Regions from separate parts of the Micromonospora sp. NPDC049139 genome, predicted to be linked through region 1. Evidence: riboswitches for the same ligand, from Rfam matches in the RefSeq annotation. Region 1 holds a riboswitch; the other holds the start of a gene.

What was found. A riboswitch is a leader RNA that binds a small molecule or an ion and turns the genes downstream of it on or off. The one in region 1 is predicted to bind S-adenosylmethionine.
Region 2: it holds a riboswitch for S-adenosylmethionine, as region 1 does, so the genes downstream of both, ACZ6Q9_RS01410 (ABC transporter substrate-binding protein) here and ACZ6Q9_RS18825 (aminotransferase class V-fold PLP-dependent enzyme) in region 1, are expected to answer to the same signal.

Annotation. Positions count from the first base shown of each region.
Region 1 is NZ_JBVJHK010000010.1:122,887-126,276, forward strand. Features, by position in the region: gene ACZ6Q9_RS18815 (hypothetical protein) at 1-97, shown strand, start outside; gene ACZ6Q9_RS18820 (PrsW family intramembrane metalloprotease) at 195-1,658, opposite strand; SAM riboswitch class IV at 1,722-1,843, shown strand; gene ACZ6Q9_RS18825 (aminotransferase class V-fold PLP-dependent enzyme) at 1,890-3,188, shown strand; gene ACZ6Q9_RS18830 (FUSC family protein) at 3,227-3,390, opposite strand, start outside.
Region 2 is NZ_JBVJHK010000001.1:309,850-313,239, reverse strand. Features, by position in the region: gene ACZ6Q9_RS01420 (amino acid ABC transporter ATP-binding protein) at 1-306, opposite strand, end outside; gene ACZ6Q9_RS01415 (amino acid ABC transporter permease) at 309-1,088, opposite strand; gene ACZ6Q9_RS01410 (ABC transporter substrate-binding protein) at 1,130-1,984, opposite strand; SAM riboswitch class IV at 2,252-2,363, opposite strand; gene ACZ6Q9_RS01405 (proprotein convertase P-domain-containing protein) at 2,816-3,390, opposite strand, start outside.

The DNA.
Region 1 (3,390 bases):
GCCGGAGGGCGCGGCGGAGATGTTCAAGGCGATCGGGGCGGGGCTGATGGCGATGGCGCAGGGCCTCGGCGACTTCCTCACCAGCCTGATGACCTGACGACCCGGACCACCACGGGGCGACCCGGGGCGCCGCCTCAGCGGTGACCGCCGGCCGGGGACCGGGGCAGTGGTGGCCGGGCGGCCAGGGACCGGAGTCAGTGGTGGCCGGGCGGCCAGGGACCCGCGGGTCGCGCGCCGGGCCAGCCGGGCGGGCCGTAGCCGGGGGCCCCGTAGCCGGCGGGGAAGGCCGGGGGCGGCGGGGCGAGCACCACCGGGATCGGCACCACCGGCTCGTCCGGCGCCTCGACCGGCCGCTGCGAGCCGTCCGGGAACCGCAGGTGGTAGCGGTGCCCGTCCCAGATCCCGGCCGGCGCCTGCGGATCCCTCCCCACGAAGAACGACCGGTACGCGGCGATCGCCTCCAGCAGCTCCCGTTCCTCCCGCGCCGTCCGTTCCCGGTCCGCCGGCCTGCGGTCCAGGCCGCGCAGCGCGCCGTCGCGCAGCAGCGCCAGCCGGGTCGCCGCGAACTGGTAGCCGCGCATGGCCCGCACGCCGGCGTCCCCGGCCACCCGCTTGGCCCACACCCGGGCCGCGTGCCGTCGCCCCAGGCTGCTCAGCGCCGCCACCTCCGGCGGGGTCAGCCAGCCGGCCCGGACGTAGTCCGGCAGGGTGCGTTCGGTGAGCCGCCCCTCCCAGGCCCGCAGCCACACGGCCAGCCCGACCATGCCGAAGAAGATCGGCACCATCACGCCGATGAAGCCGTACAGCATGATCAGCGCCTCGCCGGTGGCCTGGGTGAGCGTGGGCAGCAGGTTCCACAGGCCGTGCAGCATCATCGCCAGCAGCAGGCCGGCGATCGGGGCGAGCACCCGGACGCGCCGGTCGGCGGTGCGGGCGGCGATGCCCAGCCCGACCCCGGTCATCGAGGTGAACAGCGGGTGGGCGAAGCCGAAGAGCAGGATCCGGACGATGAAGATCGCGATGACCTGCTGCGTGCCGGTCGCCGGGCCGTACCGCTCGACGCCGGTGGCGTAGCCGTAGCCGCCCAGGTAGAGGATGTTCTCCACCATGGCGAACCCGATCGCGGAGAGCCCGCAGTAGACCAGGGCGTCGGTGATCCCGGAGATCTCCCGGCGGCGGAAGATCAGCAGCAGGATCGGCCCGAGCGCCTTGGTGAGCTCCTCGATGAACGGCGCGACCAGCACCGCCGTCAGCGCGGTCGGCAGCCCCCAGTCGTCGAAGAGCCCGGACGAGAACTCGTTGACGGTCAGCGAGGCGGCGGTCGAGACGAACGCGCCCCAGGCGAAGCAGAAGATCAGGTATTTCAGCGGTTCCGGTTCGTACCGGTCGAGCCAGAGGAAACAGCCCACCAGCACCGGAACCGGGAGGATCGCCGCGACCAGGCCGATCAGCAGCGCCTGCACGCCGAGGCTCTCGCCGAGCGTGAAGACCATGAACACCGCGCAGGCGGCGATCAGCAGGACGACCCCGGCCAGCACCAGGGCCCGCCGCCAGCCCAGCCGGCGCAGCGGCATCCGGGGAGCGGCCGCGCCCGACGGCGGGACGGCGGGCACGGTCGGCGACGGCGGCAGGGGTGCGCCGGGCGGGGTGTCGGCCATGCGGTCAGCGTAGTCACCCCCGGCCGGCTGGACCGGGCGCATCCGCGCGCTATGCTGCTGGCAGGTCACGAGCGCCAGCGTCAAGCCCCGGCTTGCTGGCCGGCAACCCTCGTCGAGGTTCGCGGTGGGGTGCCCCGGGTGATGACCGGGCCCGGCCCGATTCGCGTGCCGGGCAAGCGCGGACCCCGCCCGGTGTGCCCACCCGGGGTCCCCGGACCCGGAGGTCGGCCGATGACCGTCACCCTCGTACCCCCGCCCGCGCCGCACCCGACGCGGACCGCGCCGCCGGCTGCGACCGCCGGGCCGCTCGACGTGCTCGGCGTGCCGGGCCAGGTCAACCTGGACTACGCGGCCACCGCGCCGTGCGCGCGGGCCGCCGCCGACGCGGTGGCCGAGCTGCTCCCCTGGTACGCCAGCGTGCATCGCGGCGCGGGGGCGCTGTCCCGGCGCTGCACCCTCGCCTACGAGCGCGCCCGGCAGACCGTCGGCGACTTCTTCGGCGCCCGCGCCGGCGACCACGTGCTCTTCACCCGCAACACCACGGACGCGCTGAACCTACTGGCCCGGGTGCTGCCCGCCGGCACCACGGTGGTGACCTTCGGCGGGGAGCACCACGCGAACCTGCTGCCCTGGCCGCGCGGATCGGTCCGGCTGCCGGTGCCGCGGGAGCCGGCCGAGGCGGTCCGGGCGCTGGACGCCGCCCTCACCGAGCTGCGCAGGCCGGGCGCGGGGGGCGGCCCCGGCGCCGACCGCCACCCGCCCGTGCTCGTCGCGGTGACCGGGGCGAGCAACGTGACCGGCGAGCGCTGGCCGGTGGCGGAGCTGGCCCGGGTGGCCCGGCGGCACGGGGCCCGGATCGCCGTGGACGCCGCGCAGCTCGCCCCGCACGCGCCGGTGGACATCGCCGCCCTCGACGTCGACTACCTCGCGGTCTCCGGCCACAAGCTGTACGCGCCGTTCGGCGCGGGCGTGCTCGTCGGGCGGGCGGACTGGCTGGACGCCGCGCCGCCGTACCTGGCCGGCGGGGGCGCCACCGGTCACGTCGGCGCGGCCACCCACGACGTACGCTGGGCGACCGGACCGGCCCGGCACGAGGCGGGCACGCCGAACCTGCTCGGCGCGGTCGCCCTCGCGGCGGTCTGCGGCGCCCTGGCCGGGGCCGACCGGGCGGCGCTGCACGACGCCGAGCAGGCCCTGCTGGCCCGGCTGCGCCGCGGCCTGGCGGCCCTGCCGCACGTGGTGGAGCTGCGCACCTTCGGGCCGGACGCGCCGCGGGTGGGCATCGTGTCGTTCGTGGTGGCCGGCCGGGACTCGGCGGACGTGGCGGCGGAGCTGGCCGGCAACCACGACATCGGGGTGCGCGACGGCCTCTTCTGCGCCCACCCGCTGGCCCGGCGACTGCTCGCCGAGGCGGCGGCGCGCAGCGGCCGGCGGGACCTGCCGCCGACCGCCCTGCGCGCGAGCGTCGGCCTGGGCAGCACGGCGGAACACGTGGACCGGCTGCTCGCCGCGCTCGCCGCGGCGGCCTGAACGACCGCCGCCGCACGGCTGACCCGCGGGGCGGCGGGTCAGCCGACCGGCGGGGCGGTGGGCGGCTTCGGGGCGGCGGCCGGCTCGGCCTGGCCGCTCGGGGTGTCCTGGTCGCCGAAGGACTTCCGGACCAGGCGGTTCGCCTCCTCCTGGCTGATCCCGGAGGCCACCAGCAGGTCGCTGGCCGTGGTGCGCACCTGCG
Region 2 (3,390 bases), on a different contig from region 1:
GTTGCGCAGCACGCTCATGTGCGGGAAGAGGTTGAACTGCTGGAAGACCATGCCGACCCGCTGCCGCAGGGCGTCCGGGTCGTCGCCCAGCACGCTGCGCCCGTCGAGCAGCACGTCGCCCCGATCGGGCTCGATGAGCCGGTTGATGGCGCGCAGAAGCGTGGACTTGCCCGAGCCGGACGGGCCGATCACGCAGGCCGTCGCGCCCCGCGCGACGTCCAGGTCCACGCCGCGCAGCACCCGGTGCGACCCGAAGGCCAGGTGCACGTCGCGGACGCTCAGGCTCACCGAGGTCGTCGTGTCGATGCTCATCGCTGGTTTCCTCCCGCCGCCCCCGGCAGCGCCAGGTCGAGGTCGTCGTCGGCGTCGGCGGGCGCGGCGGCCTGCCGGCCGTGCCGCAGCCGCCGGTCGATCCAGTTCACGACGTGGGTCAGCGGCACGGTCAGCGCCAGGTAGAACAGGCCGGCCAGCAGCAGCGCCGACTGGTTGCCGGTGTTCGCCGCGTAGTCCTGCCCGATCCGGAACAGCTCCCGCTGGCTGGCCAGCAGGCCGAGGAAGTAGACCAGGCTGGAGTCCTTGATCAGCGCGATCAGCTGGTTCACCCAGGCCGGCAGCACCCGGCGGATGCCCTGCGGCACGATCACCAGGCGCATCGCCTCGCCCCAGGACAGGCCCAGCGCCCGGGCCCCCTCCAGCTGGGCGGCCTCCACCGACTGGATGCCGGAGCGGAAGATCTCGCCGATGTAGGCCGCCGCGATCAGCGACAGCGCCAGGATGCCCAGGGGATACGGGTTGGGGCCCCACACCTCCATGCCCAGCGGCGCCAGACCGACGCCGATGAGCAGGATGGTCGCCGCGGCCGGCAGGCCGCGGAACACGTCGGTGTAGACCCGCGCCGGCCAGCGCAACCATCGGGTACGCGAGATGCCGGCGACGGCCAGCCCCATGCCCAGCACCGAGCCGAGCAGGGCGGCGGAGATCGCGAGGATCAGCGTGTTGGGCAGCCCGACCGTCAGCATCTCGGGCAGCGCCTCGCGCATGGAGTCCCAGTCGAAGAAGGTCTCCCACAGGGTGCTCAACGGATCCATCGTGTTCTCCTACCGTCCCGCTCGCTCGTCGTCCGTACGTGTCAGGAGGCGGCCGAGGCCGACGGCACCGGGACGGTGCCGCTGCCCGGCTTGAAGTCGGCGGGGATCGGGCGGCCCGGGTAGTACTGGGCCTGCAGGCGGCTCCACGTGCCGTCGGCGATCACCTCGTCGAGGCCCTTGTTCAGCGCCTCGCGCAGCTTGTCGTTGCTCTTGGCGAACGCGTACGCCGTCGGGGCCGGGCTGAGCAGCTTCCCCGCCACCTTGATCTTGCCGTTGCTGTCGGCGGCCGACTTGTCGCCGATCTCGGCGGGGGCGATCCAGGCGTCGGCGGTGCCGGCCTTGAGCTGGTTGATCGCGCCGTTGTAGTCGGGCACCCGGACCGGGTCGAGGCCCTCGCCGGTCGCGTAGTCGTCCTGGACGGTGCCCTGCACGACCACGACCCGCTTGCCGGCGAGCTGGTCGAAACCGGTGATCGACGAATTGGCCGGCACGTCGAGCCCGAAGTGGCCGAAATCGTAGCCGTTGCCGAAGTCGACGGTCTTCTTGCGGGCCTCGGTGATGGTGATCGAGGAGCTGCCGACGTCGAACTTGCGGTTGTTGACCTGCGAGAGTAGCGCGGAGAAGTCCGTCCCGACGAACTCGACCTTCAGGCCGACCTTCGCGGCGACCGCGGTGAGCAGGTCGTTGTCGAAGCCGGTGAACTTGCCGTCCTTGAGGTAGACGTTCGGCGGGGCGTCGGTGAGCGTGCCGGTGCGCAGCACACCCGGCTGGAGCAGGTTGTACGGGTTGTCGGTCGCCTCGGACGCGTCGTCGCCGCAGGCGGTCAGGGCGGTGGCGGCGAGGACGGCGGCGACGCCGAGGGCGGCGGCGCGGGTGAGGGCGGGAAGGAATCGCACAGGTGTCTCCGAAAGGGGTCTCCGACGGCGGGCACGGGCGTGCGTCGCCGGCGGTGCGCCCGGTGGGCGTACCGCTGGGGTGGTCCTGGGAAGGGGGTCTGGTGCGTGGCTAGCGCGGGTCGCCGGGGCGACACGAGGCGCTGCAGACCCGCATCATGTCGACGTGGCGGCGCCGGGTCAGGGGCGGCGTCGGGGCCGCGGCGCGGACCGTCGGTACGCAGATGCGGAAGGACATGGCTCTCCTCGGTCGTTGCTGACCTGGGAACCAGGCCACGCTTGCACCGGAGCTGCTCCGGTGCCTGGTCTTCACCCGGGGCACCCCTGCGCGGACGAGGGTTGCCGGCCAGCGAGCCGGGGCTTGACGCTGGCGCTCATGACCTGCCGACGAGGCTAGCAGCCCCCCGTGGTGGCGCGTCCAGCCGCTATGACCACCCTCACGTGGCGCCGCCCGGCGCGAGCGGAGACGCTGCCGACCCAGGCGGCGACCGGCGGCGAATTGAGGCTGACCCCGACGCCGAGCCCGGTGGCGAACCCACGCCGAACCCGGGGCCGAACCGGCGGGCTCGGTTCCGGGCGGTCACTCCTCGATCGCGCCGCCCACGTGCCGCGGGTGCTGCCGGACGGTGTAGCCGGGGGTCGGTGGCGCGGCGGGCGAGGTGGTCGGCGAACCCGGTCTGCTCGCGCAGCGTCTTCGAAGAACTTCGCCTTGAGTCCAGCAGAAACGGACACGGTCCTCGCAACTCCCAGAAGGTCTGGGTGTTGCGAGGACCGCTAGATCCCGAGGTTCAGCCGGGGTCCCGGTGTGGGGGTGCGCTGGTGGCGCCGTTGCCGCTAGAGCGTCAGCGTCCAGGTGTTGAGGTAGCCGGTGTCGCCGGAGGCGGCGTCCTGCACCCGCAGCTTCCAGGTGCCGTTACGGGCCTCGGAGGAGAGGTTGACGGTGTAGGTCTGGTTGATGTTGTCGGTCGAGCCGCCGGTGCGGTTGTGCAGGGTGTAGGCGGTGCCGTCGGGGGCGATGAGGGTGACGACGAGGTCACCGATGTAGGTGTGGACGATGTTCACGGCGACGGTGCTTGCGGTGGAGGCGTTGCCGGAGCAGCCGCTGATGGTGATCGAGCTTTCCACCGTGGTGTTGTCGCCGATGCTGACGTCGGTGCCGTTCGTGCCGGTGCAGCCCGGGGGCGTCCCGCCGACCAGGTTGAGCGTCCAGGTGTTGAGGTAGCCGGTGTCGCCGGAGGCGGCGTCCTGCACCCGCAGCTTCCAGGTGCCGTTGGCGGCCTCGCTGGAGAGGTTGACGGTGTAGGTCTGGTTGATGTTGTCGGTCGAGCCGCCGCTGCGGTTGTGCAGGGTGTAGGCGGTGCCGTCGGGGGCGACGAGGCTGACGACGAGGTCACCGATGTAGGTGTGGA